3 regions of the Rhizobium sullae genome follow, and region 1 is predicted to be linked to each of the others. Evidence: predicted binding sites of a transcription regulator. Region 1 holds the regulator's gene; each other region holds the start of a gene.
What was found. The regulator LexA, encoded in region 1, represses DNA repair genes until DNA is damaged. The targets are predictions, from matches to a motif close to TGTTCNNNNTGTGTTCNG.

Region 1 (8,072 bases):
CAAATTACAATGCCACACCGACGACACACGGCTGGCACGGGCCTATAGCGCGAATATGTCAGGCTTTTGAAGAGACCGCTTGCCACGTCGTCAATCCGCTGCCAGCGAGCTCGTTCCGGCACTTCGAAACCTCAGGTTTTGAAAACAACCTCCATCACTTTCGATTTGGTTGTAAATTTATCGGTCAGTAACCAATCAATATTATAATTAATACTCACTGAGGAAATACTGCCCCGCTCTCCGGCAAGTAGTATTGCATGATGCACTTCCTCGTGCGGTCCAAACCCGCCTGATTATGCGGACCTTCACGATTTCAGGTTCCCACGGAAATTCCAAAATAATTTCAACGAACAGCATCTGTTCGCTATTCAATTCATGGGGCGCAGGATGAAACTCAATATTGCACGCAGTCTTGCAATCTTCGCGGTGGTCGTCACCGCTGGATTGATCGCTTCGATCGGCATACAGAATTACGCCTTCAACAAGCTGCGGGTGAACGGCGAGGTGTACAGGCAGATCATCTACGGCAAGGATCTCGTCGCCGATATTCTGCCGCCGCCTCTCTACGTCGTCGAATCCTACATGCTTGCGCTCGAAGCAGTGCAGCGCCCCGACGTTGCGAAGAAAAACATCGACCGCATCGAAAACATCCTGAAACCCGCTTATGAGGATCGCCGCAAATATTGGCTGACGACGGCGCTCAGCGCTGACCTCAAGCAAAAGCTCCTGAACGATGTGCTCGTCAAAGGCGACGTGTTTTGGAAGGTGATGTTGGAGGAACTCGCGCCGGCCATTCTCAAGAATGACTCCGCAGTCATCCCGGCGTCCTTCGAAAAACTTGCGACGAATTTCCATATTCATGAAAGCTCCGTCAACGAGCTCGTGGATATGGCGAATACCTTCCTGGCGGATGCCGAAAAGGAAGCCGCAGAACAGACACGCATCCTCTCGACCATCACGCTCGCAGCTGCCGCAGTCTCGCTTTGCCTGCTTCTCGGCGGCCTGTACGTCTTCCGACGCCGCGCCATCGTGCCGCTCTCGGCGATGCGCGACTATATGGCGATCCTTGCCGGCGGCGACTATTCGAAGGAGGTGCCCTTCAGCCGCCGCGGAGATGAGATCGGTGAGATGGCGCGCGCCGTTACTGTCTTCCGCGAAGCCGCCGAAGAGCGGAACAATATCCGCGAGCGCCAGGATGCCGAACGTCAGGCCCAAACGCAGCGTGATGCGGCGCTTGCCGCCACCAAGGCAGATGAGGAAGCCGTCCGCGAGCGCGTCATCGCGAGCCTGAGCCGCGGCCTGGAACGCCTTTCCGGCGGCGACCTCACCATCCAGCTAAGCGAGCCCTTCGAAGCGGCCTATGAAAAGTTGCGCGAGCAGTTCAATTCGAGCATCCACACGCTTTCCGGCGCGATGACGGAAATCTCGGCCGTCACGAATACGGTTCGGACCGGCTCCGGCGAAATCGCATCGAGCACGGACGACCTGGCCCGGCGCACCGAGCATCAGGCCGCTTCTCTGGAGCAAGCAGCCTCGGCGCTCGACCAGATCACGGTTACCGTCAAGAACTCGTCGGAACGGGCCAATGAAGCGAACGCGATGATGATGGCGACCAAGGAAAGTGCCAGCTATTCGGCAACCGTCGTGCATGAGGCGGTCGCTGCGATGGAGAAGATCGAGACATCATCTGTGCAGATCGGCGAGATCATCAACGTCATCGATGAAATCGCCTTCCAGACCAACCTCCTCGCGCTCAATGCCGGCGTGGAAGCCGCCCGCGCCGGTGAAGCCGGAAAGGGTTTTGCAGTCGTTGCGCAGGAAGTGCGCGACCTTGCCGGCCGCTCTGCCAATCTAGCGAAGGAAATCAAGCAGTTGATCGAGACGTCTTCCAATCAGGTGTCAGCCGGCGTTGCACTGGTCAACCGCACCGGTAAGGCGCTCAGCAATATCGATCAGCAGGTTTTCAGGGTCACGGCGCTGATCGAGGCGATCGTGCGTTCCTCTTCCGAACAAACGACCGCTCTCCTGGAAGTCAACGCCGCCGTCAACACAATGGACAGCGTCACGCAGCAGAACGCGGCGATGGTTGAGCAGACGAGTGCAGCTTGCCGCGAACTTGGTGAAGAGGCGATACACCTCAATCACCTGCTGTCCCGTTTCCGTCTCGACGACCTGACGGCCCCTACCGCAACGCGGTCGCACTCAGGCCAAAGGATGGCGCTTGCAGGCTGACGGCAGGCACCTCATGTCCGTTCAAGCCGCCTTGGCGATCGCGTCGAAGGCCAGCAGCTTTTCGAGCAGCCGGGGCATGTCCTTCAGATGGACCATGTTCGGGCCGTCGGACGGTGCGTGATCGGGATCCTCATGCGTCTCGATGAAGACGCCTGCTACGCCGACGGCGACGGCCGCGCGTGCCAGCGTCTCGACGAACTCCCTCTGCCCGCCGGTCGAGCCGCCCTGCCCGCCGGGTTGCTGCACCGAATGGGTGGCATCGAAAACGACAGGGGCGCCCATGGCCGCCATGATCGGCAGCGAGCGCATGTCCGAGACCAGCGTGTTGTAGCCGAAGGAGGCCCCGCGCTCGCAAAGCAGGATGTTCGGATTGCCGGTGGCATTCAGCTTGCCGAGGACGTTCATCATATCCCAGGGTGCCAGGAACTGGCCCTTCTTCACATTGATCGCCCGGCCCGTCTTGGCGGCGGCAACGAGGAGGTCCGTCTGGCGGCTGAGGAAGGCCGGGATCTGCAGGATGTCGACGACCGGCGCGACGGCAGCGCACTGCTCTTCCGTATGAATGTCCGTCAGCACCGGAAAACCGAATTCCTTCTTGAGGTCGGCAAAGACTTCCAGCGCCTTCTCAAGGCCGATGCCGCGCTGAGCGGACAGCGAGGTCCGGTTCGCCTTGTCGAAGGACGACTTGTAAACCAGGCCGATGCCGAGCATTTTGCACAGCTCGCTCAAAACGCCGGCCACCATGAACGCATGCTCGCGGCTCTCCATCTGGCAGGGCCCGGCAATCAGTGACAGCCTGCCGCTGTTGGAAAAGACGACGCGGCCGGCACCTTCGCCGACTGCGACTTCGGAATTCGTATTGCTCATTGGGTCTCCTCGAAGGCGAAGATCGCACCCTGGCCGGGCGCCGGCTTCACCAGGACTCTGTTGTTCTTGCGTGTATAGGTCATCCCGTTATCAGCCAAAAGCGCTTCTGTCACGGCAAGATCGGTGGTGCGGAAAACGATAGCGCTGCCTCTCAGCCCCTTATCTGCGGTTAACGGCAGCGAATCGAAATAAGCCTCCATCCCTTCCGGCGACAGCAGGCTAATCCTGGTATTCGCTGACGCGATCGCCACGCCGAACGGCGTCCGCTCGATTCCCGTCGTAGACACGGCCAACTGAAGAAACGAGCCGAAAGCTTCAGGCTCCGGCGCGCTTAGCACGATCTCCGAGATACCGGTTGCGCCATTCGCATGCTTTTCCAGCGCGCTGCGATCGGCCGGAAAGGCGTTGATGCGCTGGCAGGCGAAGAGGAAGAAATCCGGCACCCGAAGATCGGCGGCAAAGGCAAGCTTGAAAGTCCCCGTCGATTGCGACCCGTCCGGCATCTTGATCAGGCGCGAAAACTCCAGCATGCCGCCGCCGCTCTTTCTCGCCCGCACGAAGTGCGCATGATCGGCGTCCGCGTCTTCCGTGGCGAACACGGCCGCAGAGAATCCGTCATTGCCGCAGCGGAAGCGAAAGGCTTGGTCGCGCGCCACAAAGACGTTTCCGTGCCGCACTGCCTCTTCACATTCCTTCGCGCTAGCAACGCCAAGCGGCTCGAGATAGGTCTTGTCGGAGAAGAAAACGCAGGCATTCACCGTGCCGAAAGGATGACGGCCCTCGGCGGCAACCGTGAACCCCAATCGTCCCAGTCGATCCCGCGCGAGATCGATGTTGGTGACAGGCAGAACAAGATGATCCAGCGGATGCGGCATGGCGTCACGTCTCCGTTTCCTGTGCCGAAAGATGTGTGCCGGGTATCTCGGCATTGCAAGCCGGGCGCCCTATCCGGCAAACAAAAAGTTTCGAAAACGAACACAGTTGAGGGGAAATTTTACGAAAATTTAGGTACTTGCGGAACACATATGGAACATATAGTGTCTGTTCTGGCTTTGTTTCACGAAACTGGGGTTAAACTTCGATGCTGACGCGCAAACAACAGGAGCTTCTCCTCTTCATACATGAGCGCATGAAAGAATCCGGCGTGCCGCCGTCCTTTGACGAAATGAAGGATGCGCTGGATCTCGCGTCCAAATCCGGTATCCATCGGCTGATTACCGCTCTGGAAGAGCGCGGTTTCATTCGCCGCCTACCGAATCGGGCTCGCGCGCTTGAAGTGATCCGGCTTCCGGAAGCCTATAGCCCGAGCATTCAGCCCCGCCGCGGCTTTTCGCCGAGCGTCATCGAGGGCAGCCTCGGCAAGCTGCAGCCTACGGCCGTCCCGCCGAAGCCGGCGAACGAAGGAAATAACAGCTCCGTTTCGGTTCCCGTCATGGGCCGGATCGCGGCAGGCGTTCCAATCTCGGCGATCCAGAACAACACACACGACATCAACGTTCCAGCCGACATGCTCGGCTCCGGCGAGCACTACGCGCTCGAGGTCAAGGGCGATTCGATGATCGAGGCTGGTATCTTCGACGGCGACACGGTCATCATCCGCAACAGCAGTACCGCAAACCCCGGCGATATCGTCGTGGCCCTGGTCGACGACGAGGAAGCGACGCTGAAACGGTTCCGTCGCAAGGGTGCTTCGATTGCGCTCGAGGCCGCAAACCCGGCCTACGAAACCCGCATCTTCGGACCAGATCGCGTCAAGGTTCAGGGCAAACTCGTCGGCCTCATCCGCCGTTATCACTGACCGGCGGCGCATCGCCGGCAAAGTACCGCTGCGCCAATCATAGGCGCGGTGGCGGCTCTTGGGACGATCGAGTTTCTCGAAGGCGGTTGTGATTTGTGCTGCTCCGCTTCCAAAGCGCAATTCAATAGCGCCGGCTTTCCGAAAGGTTTCGCCCGTGAAGGGCATCGCGCCGGATCGGCAGAGCGCAGCCTGACCGGCGCAACGACGATGTCCGCGGTATGGCAAGCAGGACCAAGACAGGACGCATTGTCAAGCACCGTCAGCACGGGCGACCAAAAGCGTCGAGACTGACACGATCGTGGTGCCAATATGCCGGAACTTCGTGCGCAGCGGAGTAAGCAGCGGGAAGCCGGTGACTGCTACCGGAAAGTACCAGCCCGGCAGCCTGCCACGCCGATGTCGCCACCCATGAGGATACCGTCCTTGCGGTCGCGATCCAGATCGAACCCGAAACCGACCACCCTCCATTGCAGCGCGTCGAGCCCGAAGGGCATCAGTAGCATGGCAATCAATCCCGCAGGCATGATGCGGAAATGCGCAGCGTGCTCGTTTTCAACTCCGGCCTGCACCCAGCCCGGCGGCACCTCTTAATACAACCCCGAATGCAGCCAACGGGCGTTTCAGCAACAATAATCGATTGAAAAAAGCCAAAAAAATTGGATTGCCAAAAGCCGAATTAAATCATTGGCTTCCGTTATGCGCCTCCGGCATCGCAGGAGTGTCTAAAAGTTGATACTGCGATGCACAAAATGGCGCCACGGTAACTTGGCATTGGCGCCGTGATCATATAGCTATCGGAGAGGACGCTTAACCCTATGGCGCTTTTATGGCGCCGCCGCCAGTTTGGAGGATCAGCATGACGGATCAAAGCGCAACAATCAAAGTCGGCGACAAAACCGCCAATCTTTCCGTGAAAAGCGGAACGATCGGTCCGGATGTCATCGATATTGGTGCACTGTACAAAAACACCGGTTCCTTCACCTACGATCCTGGTTTCACCTCGACCGCTTCCTGTGAATCGAAGATCACATATATCGACGGCGATGAAGGCGTTCTGCTGCATCGCGGCTACCCGATCGAACAGCTTGCCGAGCACGGCGACTTCCTGGAAGTCTGCTATCTGCTGCTTTACGGTGAACTGCCGACGGCCGCGCAGAAGAAGGACTTTGACTTCCGCGTCACGCATCACACCATGGTGCACGAGCAAATGTCGCGCTTCTTCACCGGCTTCCGCCGCGACGCGCATCCGATGGCCGTCATGTGCGGCTGCGTCGGCGCTCTGTCTGCCTTCTACCACGACTCGACGGACATCACCGATCCACATCAGCGCATGGTTGCAAGCCTGCGCATGATCGCCAAGATGCCGACGATCGCGGCCATGGCCTACAAGTACTATATCGGCCAGCCCTTCGTTTACCCGAAGAACGATCTCGACTACGCCTCGAACTTTTTGCGCATGTGCTTCGCGGTTCCTTGCGAAGAATATGTCGTGAACCCGGTCCTTTCACGCGCCATGGACCGTATCTTCATCCTGCATGCCGACCACGAGCAGAACGCATCGACCTCGACGGTCCGTCTCGCCGGCTCCTCGGGCGCCAATCCGTTCGCCTGCATCGCAGCCGGCATTGCCTGCCTCTGGGGTCCGGCTCATGGCGGTGCAAACGAGGCGGCCCTCAACATGCTTTCGGAAATCGGCACGGTCGACCGCATTCCGGAATATATCGCCCGCGCCAAGGACAAGAACGATCCGTTCCGCCTGATGGGCTTCGGTCACCGCGTCTATAAGAACTACGATCCGCGCGCCAAGATCATGCAGAAGACGACGCATGAGGTTCTCGCCGAACTCGGTCACAGGGACGACCCGCTTCTCGAAGTCGCGATGGAACTGGAACGCATCGCGCTGACCGACGAATACTTCATCGAAAAGAAGCTCTATCCGAACATCGACTTCTATTCCGGCATCACGCTGAAGGCACTCGGCTTCCCCACGACGATGTTCACCGTACTCTTCGCGCTGGCACGCACCGTCGGCTGGATCGCCCAGTGGAACGAGATGATCGAAGATCCGCAGCAGCGCATCGGCCGTCCGCGCCAGCTCTATGTCGGCGAGCCGCAGCGCGACTACGTTCCGGTTTCGAAGCGTTAGGCCGCTTCCTCCCGAAACAAAACCCGGTCAGGGATCCAGTTCTTGACCAGAGTGCGAAATATCAACAGCCGCAAAAGCCGGTCGAGAACGCCGGCTTTTGCGGCTGGTTTTTTTGTTCACAATTCCCTTGAGTTTTCAGGCGATCCGACTTTGTCGCGAACCTTAAGGATCCTTGCAGCAACCCCATTTCTGCGATGGGTGGAAAGCGCCAGCCGGCTAGGAAACCCGCTTGGACGCGCACCGATCGATAAAAGCCGCGAAAAGTGCCGCCAGTAGCGCGAGCGATGCCGATATCAGCAACATGCCGAGCAGCGTATGGACCGCGCCTGACTCCTTGAGAAACAGACCGGCGGTGGAGGCTATGAGCGCTCCGCCGGCGATTGACATCGCGGCGGCCAACCCTGCGGCAGTGCCCGCGAGATCGGCACGGACGGACATCACGCCCAAGTTGGCAGCGGGCATCGTCAACCCATTGCCGATGCCGATAAACATGCAAGGTCCGAAGAACGCCAGAACGTGGGTGATGCCCGACATCGACAGGCTCAGGCCGACCAGCAGCCCCATGCAAGTCAAGAGACGTGCAACAACAATGGTGGCGTTTCGTGGGTTTCGGGACCCGTAGCGGCCAGCCAAATAGCTGCCCAGGATGAAGCCAGCCGGAACCATTCCCATGTAGAATCCCAGCTTCGCGCTTGATCCGTCAATGGCCAACGGCGCGCCTCCCAGGAAGATATAAAGTGTTCCCATGGAGCAGGCCATGCACAGGGTGTAGGCCCAGAAACCGGCCGCGCCCAAGAGATGCATGTATGAAGCAAGGTAGTTCCTCGTCGATTTCGCCGAGGGTATGGCGGTTTCTCTCAACTCCCGCATGGACGGGGCCAGGATCGCCGCACCGAACATCGCAAGAACGGCGAAGATCGCCCGCCATCCGAACAGTTCGTCCAACACCCCGCCAAACGTAGGGCCGAGCATGGGCGCAATTGCCCATCCCATGGCGGCGTAACCAATTCTGCTTGCGGCTTCGCGTTC
Region 2 (8,072 bases), on a different replicon from region 1:
GTGTCGAGTACGAGTCGATCCATATCCAGCCAAACGGTATTCTTGTCCGCGATCAAAAGATCACGTGCCGCTCCCAAAGTCTTATGAATGTCCAAAAGGGCCTGGCGCAGACTAGCTGCCGCCTGGTCGTCGGAGCGATCGCTCCACAGCTTGTCCCTAAGCCAGATTCTCGAGCGCGAGCCTCGAGCGGACAACGCAAGCATCGCCAGAAGAGCCTGGGCTTTTTTGGATTTCGGAGTAACCGGCCGCCCTCCAGCGTCCACAAGGGCAAAAGGCCCGAGCAGGAACATCCGAAACGGATTTTGCTCCTTGTCCATGCGATCCACAGGCCCCGCCCCCGTTGCCTCCGACGCGCTCGTTTGGCAGCCCGAAGACCTAGCATCCGCAAACCAGTCTGCCATAATTGCGGCGCCTGGCAAGCCACCGGGAAGGGAAATTGGGATTCCGAAAGGCATATTGACGCTTTGGCGATGGTCGAACTGAAGCATAACCGGCTGAATTCCTCTGGGTAATTTCGCAAACCGGCCGTAGCACCCCGCCGTCAAAGCAGCGTCAAAGGAGAGACACCCCCCAGACGCGCTCGGCGAAATAGGTCGCTCCGTCACGCCCGTCGATTAGATCGCGGATGATGGCTTCAAGCGCGCGTGAACCCCGCTTGGCCGCATGAGTGCGACCTGCGCGTGCGACCGGTCAAGGACCTGTGCTTCCACTGGATGCCGTTCGCTCACATAGCTGTCGAGCAGACCAACCGGCGCATCGCCGCGGATCGTGGCAGCCAGCTTCCATCCCAGGTCCATTGCGTCTCAAGCCCTAAGGTTAAGCCCTTTCCTCGACGTCTTCATAGAAGTTCTCGAGCGCAATGCGGCCCGCGGCGGTAGAAGGCTTCGATGGTGGGCGCGAAAAGGCCGCGCACACCCGCCTTCCGCCATTGGCTGGCCGAAATCTACCACGGTTGTGCGACAGTATGGAGATGCGCGATAAAGCTTCAGTCTGAAAATAGTACGGGTGAGAGAAAATGGATTCTGGCGATGCGGTTCATAAAGCAAATGCGAGCTGCGGTTCGTCTTTCTCATCATCATGGTCGAGGGACGAGAGGGTCACGCCCAGCAGTCGGATTCCTTTTGGAACAGGAAACATCGGCAACAGCAACAGCTCCACAATGGCAGCGATTTCGGCCGCGCTCGTAGCCGGTACGGCTGCGGTCTTGCTCCTGGTGATCTGCGTGAAATCTCCCCACTTCACCTTCAGCGTCACGGTCTTGCCGCGAATGCCGTTGGTCTCGCAATAGCGCCAGACCTTGTCGATCAATGGCTGCAGGGCGGCGCTGGCGGCCTCCACATCATGAATATCCTCCCGAAAGGTATCCTCGGCGCCGATGGATTTGCGGACGCGATCCGGCTTGACCTCGCGCTCGTCGATACCGCGGGCGATCCAGTAGAAATATGGCCCCGATTTCCCGAACTGCTGCTGCAGGAAGGCGCGATCGCGGGCTTTCAGATCGGCGCCGGTCTCAATCCCGAGCCTCAGCATCTTCTCAGCTGTCGCGGGTCCGACACCGTGGAACTTCTTGACGGGCAGGGCCTCGACGAAGGCTGGACCCTGCTTCGGCGTGATGACAAACAATCCGTCGGGCTTGCGCTGGTCGGAGGCCATCTTGGCGAGGAATTTGTTGTACGAAACACCGGCCGATGCTGTAAGCCCGGTCTCGGCCCTGATCCTGGCGCGGATTTGCTCGGCGATCTCGGTTGCGAACTCCATGCCCTTGAGGTTTTCGGTGACGTCGAGATAGGCTTCGTCGAGCGACAGCGGTTCGATCAGGTGCGTGTAATCGGAAAAGATCGCATGAATCTGCTCCGATACCGCCCGGTAGACGTCGAAGCGGTGTGGCACGAAGATCAGCTCTGGACATTTGCGCCTGGCGGTCACCGAGGGCATCGCCGAATGGACACCGAATTTGCGTGCCTCGTAACTGGCGGCGGCGACCACGCCCCGCGCCTCCGGATAGCCGACGGCGACCGGTTTGCCGCGGAGCGCCGGATTATCGCGCTGCTCGACCGAGGCATAGAACGCGTCCATGTCCACATGCAGAATCTTGCGCACGCCGCCGGCAGGGGAGGGAACCGCGTCGGCTCCGCTCCTGCCATCGCCTTCCGGCTCCCGCGCGATCAACATGTATTTCCTTTCACTTTACGGCTATCCATCTTATCCGAACCTGCGCCGGGATTGAGCAGCAGTGAGCGAACGATCCTGGCATCGTGAACGACCACCCTCTCTGCCGCCCATCGAAATTTGCGGATGGGATCGTGCTCAACCCAGAAGAGTCGCTCGAGGGTTGATTGACTCCTGTTCGGTTTAAGAACAAATAGGGAACATAGCAGCAGTTTCTACCGTTGCAAGCCCGAGGAGGTGCCATTTCGCATGCGTGACCGCGCCGTCAACACTATCATCGCCGAGCTGCGCGAACGCATCGAGCGGCTGGAGGGCGGGGTGGTTCGTGGTCGGGCGACACTTCCATTCGCCGTTCCGGCGATCGACCGCCGGCTGCCGGGAGGCGGGCTGGCGCTGGGTGCGCTGCATGAGGTTGCTGGCGGCGGCAATGGCGCGATCGATGGCGCCGCGGCAGCACTGTTTGCCGCCGGGATCGCGGCGCGTACCAAGGGCAAGGTGCTCTGGTGCGTCACACGGCCGGACCTCTTCGCACCGGCACTTGCCCAGGTGGGCCTGCTGCCTGGGCGGGTCATCTATGTCGAAGCGGGTGACGAGAAGGCACTACTCTCCTGCATTGAGGAGGGACTGCGCCATGGCGGGCTTGGCGCTGTCGTCGGCGAACTGGCACGGCTTTCGATAACAGCGTCCCGCCGGCTGCAGCTTGCCGCCGAAAGTTCAGGCACGATCGGCATCGCCATCCGCCGCTGGCGGCGGCAGACCGAGGCTTCCGACTTCGGGCAACCGACCGCATCGGTTACACGCTGGCGCGTCTCGGTGTTGCCGTCTTCTCCCTTGCCGGTTCCAGGCGTCGGCCGCGCCCGCTGGCTGCTTGAACTTATCCGCTGTCGCGCCGGTGAAAGTGCTGATTTTGAAGTGGAGGCCCCAGATGCCAAGGGTCGTATCGCTCTTCCTTCCGATGTGGTCCACGGATCGCCTCAGACGGAGATTGGGCGACGCCGCGCCTCCGCCTGAGACGCCGCTCGTCCTAATCGGCCGCCAGCAGAGGCGGCGCCTCGTGCTGGCCGTCGATCAGGCAGCACGCGCGGCCGGCTTGCGGATCGGGATGCCGGCAACCAAGGCGCAGGCACTGGTGACCGGCCTCGTCGTCATGGATGCGGATCCGGCCGCCGACACCGAGGCGCTCGAACGTCTGGCGCTTTGGGCGCTGCAACGCTATGCGCCGATCGTTGCCGCCGATCCGCCTGACAGTCTGGTGATCGACACGACCGGCGCCGATCACCTGCATGGCGGCGAGGAGCTGATGCTGTCGGGCATGGTCAACCGCTTCTTCGCCTCGGGCATTGCCGCACGCGCGGCAGTCGCAGACACCTGGGGTGCCGCCCATGCCAGTGCGCGATTCCGGGCCAACCCGACGCTTGTCGTTCCGCCGGGTACGCAGGCTGACGTCATCCGAGATCTGCCGATCGCCGCGCTGCGGGTCGACCCAGCCATCGTCGATGGTCTTCGGGTTCTCGGCTTCAACACGGTCGGCGAACTTACGAGCCAGCCGCGCGCCCCGCTGGCCCTTCGCTTCGGGCCGGAACTCGGCCGCCGTCTCGATCAGGCGATGGGACGGATCGCCGAGCCGATCGATCCGGTGCGCACGCCGGAGCTGGTCGAGGTCCGCCGTGCTTTTGGCGAGCCGATCGCCGCGGCCGAGACAATCGCGCGCTATACCGCCAAGCTCGTCGACCAGCTCTGTCACGCGCTCGAGGAAAAAGGTCTCGGCGCCCGCCGCGTCGATCTCTTGTTCCACCGCGTCGACAGCTCCTATCAGGCCATCCGGGCCGGAACCGCGACGCCGATTCGCGACGTCAAGCGGCTGACGCGGTTGCTCACCGACCGGATCGAGACCATCGAACCCGGCTTCGGCATCGAGATCATGTCGCTGACGGCGACCCATGCCGAACCGCTCGTCGCGCGGCAGGTGATCTCGTCGCTGGTCGAGGAACCGGAAGCCGATGTTTCCGGGTTGATCGACATCCTTGGCAACCGCATCGGCGAGAGGCGGCTCTATCGTTTCGCGCCGGTTGCCAGCGATGTGCCCGAGCGTTCCGTTACCCGCGTGGCGCCGATGACCCCGGACAATGGCGAGACCTGGCCGGATCACTGGGCGCGACCGGCCCGGCTGCTTTTGCATCCCGAGCCGATCGAGACGATGGCGCTGTTGCCCGATCATCCGCCAGTCAGTTTCACCTGGCGTGGCACGCGACGCCGCGTCAAGCGTGCCGATGGCCCCGAGCGTGTCTTCGGCGAATGGTGGAAGAGGGATGCTGAACTGGTCGCGGTCCGGGACTATTTCCAGATCGAGGACGATGCCGGCGAGCGCTACTGGATCTTTCGCGCCGGTGACGGTGAGCACAGCGAAACCGGCAGCCACAAATGGTTCCTCCATGGGATATTCGGATGACGGCAACTGAACGATATGCCGAACTGCAGGTCACCTCGCACTTTTCGTTCCTGCGCGGAGCGTCCTCCTGCGAGGAACTGTTCGCGCGGGCGGCCGGACTCGGCATTGAGGCCTTGGCGATCGTCGATCGCAATTCGCTCGCCGGTATCGTCCGCGCTCATCAGGCGGCCAGGGATACCGGCGTCCGGCTGATCGTCGGCTGTCGCCTTGATCTCACCGACGGTCTGTCGGTGCTTGTCTATCCGACTGACCGGCCGACCTATGCGCGGCTCTGCCGTTTGCTGTCGCTCGGCAAGAAACGCGCCGGCAAGGCGAAATGCCGCCTCGATTGGGCAGATCTCGTCGCCTATGGCGAGGGGCTGATTGCCGTCTTCATCCCGGACCACGCCGATGAGACCTGCGCTCTCAACCTGCGTCGCCTGCGCGAGGCCTTCGGTGATCGCGCCTATCTGGCACTGACGCTGCGCCGAAGGCCGAACGATCAACTGCGTCTGCACGAACTGTCGAACATGGCGGCGGCGGCGCGGGTGCCGACGGTGGTGACCAATGACGTGCTGTTTCACGATCCCGAGCGACGCATCCTGCAGGATGTCGTCACCTGCATCCGCCACAACATCACCATTGATGATGCCGGCTTTAGGCGTGAACGGCATTCCGATCGCTATCTAAAACCACCGGAAGAAATGGCGCGGCTCTTTAACCGCTATCCGGAGGCGCTTGCCCGCACCATCGAAATCATGGAGCGCTGCCGTTTCTCGCTCGATGAACTCGCCTATCAATATCCGGAGGAACGCTCGCATCCGGAACTGACACCGCAGCAGACGCTGGAGCAGCTCACCTGGGAAGGGGCGGCTGAGCGTTATCCCGAAGGTCTGCCGGACAAGGTGCGGGGGAACCTCGAGCACGAGCTGCGACTGATCGAGAAGCTCGAATACGCACCATACTTCCTGACGGTGAACTCGATCGTCCGCTTTGCTCGCTCAAAGGACATTCTCTGTCAGGGCAGGGGATCGGCTGCCAATTCCGCTGTCTGTTATGTGCTTGGCGTTACCTCAATCGACCCGGACCGCAACGACCTGCTGTTCGAGCGCTTCGTTTCGGAACAGCGCCGCGAGCCGCCCGATATCGACGTCGATTTCGAGCACGAACGGCGCGAGATCGTCATGCAATGGGTGTTCGACACCTATGGTCGCGACCATGCTGCTTTGTGTTCGACCGTCATCCGCTATCGCTCGAAGGGGGCTGTCCGCGACGTCGGCAAGGCGTTAGGCCTGCCGGAGGATATGACGAAGATGCTGTCATCGCAGGTCTGGGGCTGGGGCGAGGATGTCGGTGCCAGGCATGCCGAGGATCTCAATCTGAACCTTGGCGACCGGCGCCTGCGCCTGACACTGGATCTCGCCCGGCAACTGATGGGCGCTCCGCGCCATCTCTCGCAGCATCCCGGCGGCTTCGTGCTTACCCGTGACCGCCTCGATGAACTCGTGCCGATCGAGCCGGCGGCGATGGTCGACCGCCAGGTGATCGAATGGGACAAGGACGACATCGACATCTTGAAATTCATGAAGGTCGACTGCCTGGCGCTCGGCATGCTCTCCTGCATGAAGCGCGGCTTCAATCTGCTTGCCGAGCATAAGGGCATCACTGTCGATCTGGCGACCATCCCGGCGGAGGATCCACGCACCTATGCGATGATCAGAAAGGCCGACACACTTGGCACTTTCCAGATCGAAAGCCGGGCGCAGATGTCGATGCTGCCGCGGATCAAGCCACGCACCTTCTATGACCTCGTCATCGAGGTGGCGATCGTCCGCCCCGGCCCGATCCAGGGCGACATGGTGCATCCCTATCTTCGTCGCCGTGAGGGCAAGGAGAAGGTGGATTATCCCAAGCCCGAACTGGAAAAGGTGCTCGGCAAGACGCTCGGTGTGCCGCTCTTCCAGGAGCAGGCAATGCGCGTGGCGATTGAATGCGCCGGTTTCACGCCGGGAGAGGCCGATCAGTTGCGCCGCGCCATGGCGACCTTCAAGCATACCGGTGGGGTATCGAAATTCGGGCAAAAACTGATCGCCGGCATGGTGGCAAACGGCTATGAGCCGGAATTTGCGGTAAAGACGTTCAAACAGCTCGAAGGCTTCGGCAGCTACGGATTTCCGGAAAGCCACGCGGCCTCCTTCGCGTTGATCGCCTACGCGTCCTCCTGGCTGAAATGCTGGCATCCCGACGTTTTCTGCGCCGCTCTCCTCAATGCCCAGCCGATGGGTTTTTACGCACCGGCCCAGATTGTTCGCGATGCCCGCAATCACGGCGTCGAGGTGCGCCCCGCCTGCGTCAACTTGAGCCGCTGGGATTGCACGCTGGAGCCGACGGATGACGAAGACCGGTTTGCCGTACGGCTGGGGCTACGCATGGTCAAGGGTCTTGCCAATGCCGACGCCGCGGCGATCATCACCGCACGCGCCGGCCAGCCCTTCGTCTCGGTCGATGATCTCTGGCGCCGCGCTGCGGTGCCGGCAGCCTCTCTGGTTCAGCTTGCCGAAGCGGATGCGTTTCAGCCTTCGCTGAAACTTGCCCGGCGCGAGGCGCTCTGGGCGATCAAAGCGCTGCGCGACGAGCCGCTGCCACTGTTTGCCGCCGCATCGGCTCGGGAGAACGCGACCGTGGTGGAGATCGATGAGCCGATCGTGGCGCTCAGGCCGATGACGGCAGGCGGCGAGGTGGTCGAGGATTATGGTCATGTCGGGCTGACACTGCGGAGCCATCCGCTGTCGTTCCTGCGTGCCGATCTCAACCGCCGGCGTATCGTCACTTGCTCAGAAGCGATGCAGGCGCGCGACGGCAAGTGGCTGGAGGCCGCCGGCCTTGTTCTCGTCCGCCAGCGGCCGGGCTCCGCCAAGGGTGTCATGTTCATCACGCTTGAAGACGAGACCGGCATCGCCAATCTCGTCGTCTGGGTGAAAGTGTTCGAGAAGTATCGCAAGATCGTTCTCGGCGCCGGGATGATCGGCGTCTATGGCCGCATCCAGCGGGAAGGGGACGTCGTGCATCTGGTCGCCCACCGGCTGACCGATCTGTCAGCGGAACTCGCAAGCGTTGGCGATCGGGACATGGCATTTCCGTTGCCGCATGGGCGTGGCGACGAGTTTCATCATGGTGCGCCGAGACCCGATCCACGCGGGTTGTCGAAGGGGCTGCGTCCGAGGGATATCGTGGATCCTTATATGCATCTCGACGCGATCAAGGTGAAGACGCGGGATTTCCGGTGAGGGCAAAGAGAGGCCTGGTTCGAATTCCATCAAGGCGATGTAGATGGCGCCCGCAGAGAAAAGGCAGCACCGGTAGAGCGGTGACTGTTCGAGGTTTATGCGAGATCGGCGGACAATTTTGAATCTTACGCGATCTTCACGGAAAAATCGCTTGCCGTCATCATGCTTACGTGTCGACTACTGGGAAG
Region 3 (8,072 bases), 1.8 Mb from region 1:
CTCGGCATCCGCGCCATCGATCCACCATTCCATGGCAAGCCGCTCCGGTCCCTCGCTTGTTGCCACGCGATGCTGCATACGCCGCCAGCGGAAGACTTGCGGCGGGCCGTCGGGCACTTCGGCAAGCAGGGCCTCCATTCGCTCCGGCCGGGCAAAAAGCCGCAGGGGACGCTCGCTCCGTGAAGGAAAGGAATTTCCCACCTCCGCCTTCCGGCGTGCCGGAGGGCCTTCCATGGCGGGAATTGCAGTCACCGCCCGCTCCGGCACGTGGCTCTCGCGCAGTTGAAATCTCTGTAGGCAATCCGTGCCGAGGCGGGCCGAGACTCGGTCGATGAAAGTCGCAAGCGACATCTCCTTCTGTCGGCCTCCTTCGAAATCCCCCTGTGCCGCATCGAATGGATCATGGCGCAGCACATTCAGCCGCAGGATTTCAAAGCCGTAGCCGGCATCGAGATCGTCGTGGATTGCCTGCAGACGCTCGCAGAACAGCGAAGCGATATGCTTCGGATCCCTGAGAGGCTGTGAGGCCCCGACGGGAATCCTGAAGACCCTGCCGTCGACGCGAAACAGCACGAGTTCGAACGCACGGCCGCCGGCGCCGCGTGCCTCAAGCGATGCTTTCAGTGATGCTGCAATCTGGCCGGTGACGGCGAGGATATCTTCTTCCGTACCAATCGGCTCGATGAGGCGTCGTTCCGCGGAAAGACTGGCAACGGGCCGCCGCGGGGAAACCGGCTCCTCTTCCGCTCCCAGCGCCTGATCGAGCCTGGGCAGGAGTTGCGCGCCGAAACGGCGGGCCAACGGTGCGCGGGGGGCACACAGGAGGTCGCCGATATATTTGAGCCCGAGCTTCTTCAGTGCCTCGACAGTCTCTTCCTCCAGCCGAAGGGCCGCGACCGGCAACGGCGCCAGCACATGTTCCATCTCATCGGCTTCAATGACGCCACCACTCCCGAAGTGGGAAACGGCCCAGGAGAGGCCCGGCGACGAAGAGATCGCGCCGCAAACATCGAGCCCCATATGGAAGAGCCGGGAAAGGATATCCTTGAGCATAGCCCTTTCGCCGCCAAAGAGATGGGCGCAGCCTGTGATATCCAGAAACAGGCCGTCCTTGCCGTCGAACGCCACCAGCGGCGTATAACGGTCGCACCAATCAGCGATGCCTTCGAGAAGCCGGCGATCGGCGGCGGGATCTTCCTCGATGACATCCAGAAGGGGGAATATGGCGCGCGCTTCGGCTACCCCTTGGTTTTTCTTCAGTTTAATCCGTTCCGCCACCTCATCGAGTGCCGTCAGGCGCATGGCATTGTTGAACCGTCCAGAACAGACGATCGGCGGCGCGTCAGGGCGTCCGGCCGAACGCCAGGACAGCCCCCACCTCTTGCGGGCGATTCTGTCGGTTGGAAGATGAGGAAAGCTGAGCGACAGAATGCGCTGACTGGTCGCCTGGAAAGCGAGTGTGCTCTGGTTGGTTAACGGGGAAAAACCGGCGGTCATAAGGATTCCACTCCAGAAGAAAGGAGACGGGAGCCGGGTTGCGGCTCTTCTCCAGGATGAGACGAAAAACCGGATTGCCGAGGCTGCCGCCTAACATCGAACCATCCGGCAGAGGCCGTGCACTGACCGGCGCGGGTTCGGCAAGGAGCCGGAACAAGGCGCTGCTCGCCTCCTCCTCGCCGCCCTGCCGCAACAGAAAAAGCGGACGGCCGGAAGCCTTTGCCCGCAAGCTCAATCGCCGGCTTTCCGTCAGGCCGAAATGAGCGGGATTGCCGCGTACCTCCAGGATCGTGGCGGGGAAGATGCCGCTTTCGACAGCCGCTTCGGCAAGCCATAGCGCCTCTTCCAACTTGTGTGGCGAAGCAATGAGAAAGCGCTCCGGCTCCAATCCGAAATCCTTGAGGCCGACAGCATAGGGAAGCCCTGCTTCCATCGTGCATATCCTGTCGCCGATCCAGAGAACCGGCATGCCATCCGCCGTCTCCTGTCGCTGCAGCAAAGCCGCAAGCGCCAGCACGAAACCGCTGGCGGCGCCTGCCTGCCTCAGCATCAGAGAGCGGACTTCGGTAATGCCGTTAAGCGGCAGACCGCCTTCAAGTGCCTCGTCGAGAATTGGAATGCCGAAAGACAGGCGCGGGGGCGTTTTTGCGGATTTCGAATAGGTATCGTCACCAGTCGCAAAAGCCTCCTGCGCCGCCGCCGCAAGCGCCGGCGCAGGCTTGCCTTCAAGTTTCGCGATGGTTTCGCGGAGCGCAAAAAGCTGCTCGCGCGCCACGGCCGTCTGCGCCATGACGTTCACTCCAAAGTCAGATTGTTCCTGTTATGTTCTTATGGATTCCAGAGCTTGCTAGAAGAGTCAACAGCCAATTCTTGTGAATTTATTCCTGCCTTTGATTCCACACTCGAAAATCCTCCACAAAGGTTCTATATGGGCGCCAAAGGAAGGGATTTTTCATGGCCCGCATAAACCAGAGCGAGGATTGGCGGGACCGCCATGCTCCAACGCTCAGCACATTCGAGTCCCTGGCGATGGAAGCCTATAGCCATTTGCCGGATGAGTTCCGGTCGCTCACCGACAATCTGACCATCGAAATCGAAGATTTTCCGGACGATGACGTCTTCGAGGACATGGCGCTGGAAACGCCGTTCGATCTGCTTGGACTCTTTGAAGGCAGGGGCATTTCCGAGCGTTTCACGCTCGAGACCGGCGAGATGCCCAATCGTATCCGCCTCTACCGACGTCCCATTCTGGATTATTGGGCGGAAAACGAAGAAACGCTTGGAGACATCATCACCCACGTCCTCATCCATGAGATCGGTCACCATTTCGGCCTGAGCGATGACGACATGGAGCGGATTGAAGCCAGCGTCGAGGAAGCTGCCGACCGCTGAGCTATTGTTCGGAGAGTTTCATCTCCGGATGATAATCCTTGCCTTCGACCTCTTTGACGATCGCCTGGCCGGCAATCACCTGGCCGGTCTGAGCGTTGAAGGTCAGCGACGGCACACCGTGAAGCGACCAGCCCTTGTTGAGCGCATCGGTTACGCGATGACAGAACGCGGCGTCGTCCTGGCCGGTCAAAAGGCGGTAGAGCTTCATGATAAAGGCTTTCGTTCAGCAGTCTGGCGTTCGGCAATCAGGCGGGCTTTATGGACCAGGCTTTCCGCCTGGACAAGATGCAGCCGCTCGATCATCCGGCCGTTTAAATTGATGACGTTGAGACCTTCGGCCGAAGGATCGGCGAAAGCCGCAATGATTTCGTCCGCCTCCCGGATGGCAGCCGCGTCGGGAGCGAAGTGCCGGTTGGCAGCCTCGATCTGCGCCGGATGGATCAGCATCTTGCCATCGAAGCCCATGGCTCGGCCATGCGCGCATTCGGCCTCGAAAGCATCCATTTCCTTGAAATCATTGAAAACGCTGTCGATCGCATCGAGACCATAGGCCCGCACGGCGAGGATGACCTGCATCAGCCACGGTACGAGATAGCTTCGGCCCGGTTGCGGCAGAACGCCGGTCTCCTTGCGCAGATCGTTCAATCCGATAACGAAGCAATCGAGCCTCGAGCCCAAAGTGCGGCCGGCTTCTGCGATTGCGGCAGCGTTCAGGATGCCACGCGGCGTCTCGATCATCGCCCAGATACGCAAGGTCTCCGGCGCATCCGCGTCGGCAAGAAGGTCGCTCACCGCCATGACGTCCTGCGGTTCGTCGACCTTCGGCAAAAGCACCGCATCCGGCCGGAGAGCCTGCACCAGTTCCATATCGGCATGGCCGAAACTCGACGAGAGCGCATTGATGCGGATGATCTTTTCCTTGTTCTCGAGTGGTTTCCCCGAAAAGAAGGTTTTCAGGTGTTCACGCGCTTCTTCCTTCTTCTCGAACGCCACTGAATCTTCGAGGTCGAAAATGACGGCGTCGCAATCGAGCGCACGGGTCTTTTCGAGCGCGCGGAGATTGATGGCGGGAACGCTCAGCACTGAACGGTGCAGACTGAAGGAACGGACGGGCGAATTCTGGCTCATCACGAATGTGTGCCAAGCTTTGTGAAGAGTGGCAAGACAACAAAAAGCCATGCTTGACTTGCAGAGAGGAAAACCAAGGACCACATTCCTTTCGTAGAAAGGTCTAAACTCATGCAGAATATACGTTCCATCTTCCTCATGCTGTCAGGGATCACTGTATTCGTGGCGCTCGCTGCTCTCACCGTTTCGGTGACGCTCGCCATCGGCGGTATCCTGACCGTCCTCATGGTCGGCCGTGCGCTTTCGATGAAGATGAAGCCGGCGCCCGTCCGCGCCAAGGCTGAGGCAAAGCGTGAAATGCGCATCTGGAACGACGGCCGCGGCACGATAATCGATCTGTGATCGCAACCGGCCATTCAGCCCTTCACAAAAATTCTTTATGGAGCTGTCGGCTCCCGTTCTAGTCCTACGTCCTTGAAGCGGTCGGCCGTGATGCCGGACCTTTAAAATCAAGAGACGGAGGAAGAACATGGATAGCAACGAAAACGTCCCCGCCAAGATGCCCCCGGTCAAAAACGGCCTGCTGCCCTATCTGACGGTCGACGGCGCGCTCAAGGCCGCGGAATTCTACAAGAAGGCATTTAACGCCGAAGAAGCCTATGTCGTGCCAGCCGACGAGAAGGGTCGGACGATGCATGTGCATCTTTATATCAATGGCAGCTCTCTCATGCTGTCGGATGCCTATCCTGAATACGGCCATCCCTTCAAAGGCCATGAAGGCTTCGCAATACAGCTGATCGTCGATGACATCGACTCCTGGTGGGAGCGCGCCGTGTCTGTCGGCGCCGAGGTCGTCATGCCGGTCGAACGAATGTTCTGGGGCGACCGCTACGGTCAGCTTCGCGATCCATTCGGTGTGCTCTGGGGGCTGAACGACACGTCCAAGTAACGGGACATGGACGATGGACAGGCCGCGCGAAACGCCGTGTGGCCGCCAATTCAGAAAGATTCTCCTTCATTTCGGCGGGAAACTGGACTAGATGCTGATCAACGAAAGTACATCCGCTGAATTTGGAGCCTAGGTCATGGATAAATTCGTGAAGCTCACCGGCGTTGCAGCGCCCCTGCCTGTCGTCAACATTGACACGGACATGATCATTCCGAAGGACTATCTGAAGACCATCAAGCGCACCGGTCTCGGCAAGGGCCTCTTCGCCGAGGCCCGCTACCACGAGGATGGTTCCGAAAATGCCGATTTCGTGCTGAACAAGCCGGCATACCGCAACGCCAAGATCCTCGTTGCCGGCGGTAATTTCGGTTGTGGCTCCTCGCGCGAGCATGCCCCGTGGGCGCTTCTCGATTTCGGCATCCGTTGCGTTATCTCCACAAGTTTTGCGGACATCTTCTACAACAACTGTTTCAAGAACGGCATTCTGCCGATCACAGTCAGCCAGGAAGATCTCGACAAGCTGATGGACGACGCTTCGCGCGGCTCCAATGCTGTCCTGACGGTCGATCTCGAAAACCTGGAAATCACCGGCCCGGACGGCGGTTCGATCAAGTTCGACCTCGACGAATTCAAGCGCCATTGCCTGCTGAACGGCCTCGATGATATCGGCTTGACGCTGGAAAAGGGCAAAGCGATCGACAGCTTCGAGAAGAAGAATGCTGCGGCGCGTCCCTGGGCAGCTTAGTCTTCCAAACACAGCATGCGATCAAGCCGGGCTTCCACCCGGCTTTTTCTTTGCTGCTTGGAAAAATACGGGGGATACGCGTCACCATCGTGAAGCCACAAACCGTACCGATTCGGCCGTTCTGTTCCTTGAAATGGCTTCCGGCGGGGTCTAAGAAGCCGCAGCTTGTTTTTCCGCGGAGGGTTTCATGACAGCGCGCAATCTTTTCCTGCTGCCGGGCGACGGCATCGGTCCCGAGGCAATGGGCGAGGTCCGCAAGATCATTGCTTACATGAACGAGGCGATGAATGCCGGCTTCGTTACCGATGAAGGCCTTGTCGGCGGCAATGCCTACGATGCGCATGGCGCGGCCATCTCCGAAGACGACATGAAAAAGGCGCTGGCAGCAGACGCCGTTCTCTTCGGGGCCGTCGGCGGCCCTAAATGGGACAGCGTGCCTTATGAAGTGCGCCCGGAAGCGGGCCTTCTGCGCTTGCGCAAGGACTTGGAACTCTTTGCAAACCTGCGCCCGGCAATCTGCTATCCGGCGCTTGCCTCCGCCTCTTCGCTGAAGCCGGACCTGGTCGAAGGACTCGACATCCTCATCATCCGCGAGCTGACGGGCGGGGTCTATTTTGGCGAACCGAAGGAGATCATCGATCTCGGCAACGGCCAGAAGCGTGGCATCGATACGCAGGTCTACGACACTTACGAAATCGAACGCATCGCCGGCGTCGCCTTCGAAATGGCGCGGACCCGCCAAAACCGCGTCTGCTCCATGGAAAAACGCAACGTCATGAAGTCGGGTGTGCTCTGGAATCAGGTTGTTACCGAGACGCACAAGGCGAAATACTCCGACGTCCAGCTCGAGCATATGCTGGCCGATGCCGGCGGCATGCAGCTGGTACGCCAGCCGAAACAGTTCGACGTCATCGTCACCGATAACCTTTTCGGTGACATGCTTTCCGACGTCGCGGCGATGCTGACCGGTTCGCTTGGCATGCTGCCGTCCGCTTCTCTCGGTGCGCCGGATGGCAAGACAGGCAAACGAAAAGCGCTCTACGAGCCCGTCCACGGCTCGGCTCCCGACATCGCCGGTAAGGGCATCGCCAACCCGATCGCCATGATCGCCTCCTTCGCCATGTGCCTGCGTTATTCCTTCAACCTCGTGAAGGAAGCCGACAATCTTGAGAAGGCGATCGCCAACGTTCTCAACAAGGGTATTCGCACGGCCGACATCATGGCCGAAGGCGCAAAGAAGGTTGGAACTGTTGAGATGGGCGAGGCGATCCTTGCCGAGTTCAAGATGCTTTCTGCCTGATATCTCACGTGAAACCGCTTTTCCGCCCTCCGTACCGATCAGTATGGAGGGCTTTTTATTGAACGCATCTGCTGCGGTTCCTATGTCCCATGGAAACGACGAAGGGATGGCATGAGCAATACCGACGATGACAAACGAGGCTGGCGATCTTATCTGGGCACACGCTACGACGCCCGGCGCACGGTCCATCGCAGAGTTCCCTGGAAGGCATTCACGCTTTCCGCAATCAATGTGGTCGCCATTGCCTTTTTTGTCTTCGACAGACCGCTTGGACAGGCGGCGGAAAGCCTTTCGCCTCCTTTAGTAATGATCGCAGGCAACGTAACGGATATCGGCCGCCTTGCATGGATCCTTGCCGGCCTTTGCACCATTCTTGCCACCGGTTACGCTGTTCGAAGGCGGCTTTGGAAAGTCCGCCGCAAATTCCGCATGGTCTATTTCGTCCAGATGACAGCCTATGTCGGTCTGTCGGTGATCCTGGCCAGCATCTGCGCGAACACTTTGAAATTCCTGATCGGACGGGCGCGGCCGCTTATCTATGAGCAGGAGGGCATTTTCAGTTTCTCGCCCTTGACCATGGATTTCCTGCATCAGAGCTTTCCCTCAGGTCATGCGGCCAATATCGGCGCGCTCTTTGTGGCACTCATCCTCCTTTTTCCGCACGTCAGGCTCATTTTCATCGGTATCGGGCTCTGGCTCGGTGCAACCCGCATCATCATCGGCGTCCACTATCCAAGCGATGTCGTAGCAGGCCTGGCACTCGGTGCCTGGCTCGCATTTGCTCTCTCAATCCTTTTTGCCCGCTTCGGTCTGGTCTTTGCCATCGACCTCGAAGGCCGGCCTGTGCCGCGGCTCAGCAAGCTTATCTGAGGATCTGCTCGTAAAAAACTGTCACTGCCTTCTGCTAGCTAAACATCGGCCTGGATGCGACAGGGCGTGACATACTGGACTCCTGTTGCGCGACCGCTGTGATGATAGTCAGGACAAAACGAAACCACGGCTGAGCCTTCTCACATCCGCTGCCGATCGAGATCCAGATCCCGCACGGCATAATAGAGGTTTGCCTGCCGATGCGAGAGTCTCGCCCAGGCGTCGGCGGCAGTCGGGTCGGGTTCGACCTC

Region 2: dinB (DNA polymerase IV) is a predicted target of LexA. The motif match lies at 2,355-2,372, and genes of this name have one in related genera.
Region 3: N2599_RS17810 (ImuA family protein) is a predicted target of LexA. The motif match lies at 2,310-2,327, and genes of this name have one in related genera.

What each region holds. Positions count from the first base shown of each region.
Region 1 covers NZ_CP104143.1:1,795,662-1,803,733, forward strand. The annotation lists gene N2599_RS09080 (methyl-accepting chemotaxis protein) at 388-2,232, shown strand; gene kdsA (3-deoxy-8-phosphooctulonate synthase) at 2,254-3,099, opposite strand; gene N2599_RS09090 (VOC family protein) at 3,096-3,974, opposite strand; gene lexA (transcriptional repressor LexA) at 4,181-4,897, shown strand; partial or broken gene N2599_RS09100 (hypothetical protein) at 4,877-5,430, opposite strand; gene gltA (citrate synthase) at 5,754-7,043, shown strand; gene N2599_RS09110 (MFS transporter) at 7,260-8,072, opposite strand, start outside.
Region 2 covers NZ_CP104144.1:2,514,350-2,522,421, reverse strand. The annotation lists gene N2599_RS32975 (SARP family transcriptional regulator) at 1-488, opposite strand, end outside; partial or broken gene N2599_RS32970 (FAD-dependent monooxygenase) at 559-829, opposite strand; gene dinB (DNA polymerase IV) at 1,036-2,172, opposite strand; gene N2599_RS32960 (ImuA family protein) at 2,419-3,180, shown strand; gene N2599_RS32955 (Y-family DNA polymerase) at 3,095-4,618, shown strand; gene N2599_RS32950 (error-prone DNA polymerase) at 4,615-7,884, shown strand.
Region 3 covers NZ_CP104143.1:3,568,171-3,576,242, forward strand. The annotation lists gene N2599_RS17805 (Y-family DNA polymerase) at 1-1,302, opposite strand, end outside; gene N2599_RS17810 (ImuA family protein) at 1,343-2,287, opposite strand; gene N2599_RS17815 (metallopeptidase family protein) at 2,452-2,889, shown strand; gene N2599_RS17820 (DUF1737 domain-containing protein) at 2,891-3,097, opposite strand; gene N2599_RS17825 (HpcH/HpaI aldolase/citrate lyase family protein) at 3,094-4,017, opposite strand; gene N2599_RS17830 (hypothetical protein) at 4,129-4,359, shown strand; gene N2599_RS17835 (VOC family protein) at 4,487-4,906, shown strand; gene leuD (3-isopropylmalate dehydratase small subunit) at 5,043-5,651, shown strand; gene leuB (3-isopropylmalate dehydrogenase) at 5,839-6,951, shown strand; gene N2599_RS17850 (phosphatase PAP2 family protein) at 7,063-7,821, shown strand; gene N2599_RS17855 (xylulokinase) at 7,962-8,072, opposite strand, start outside.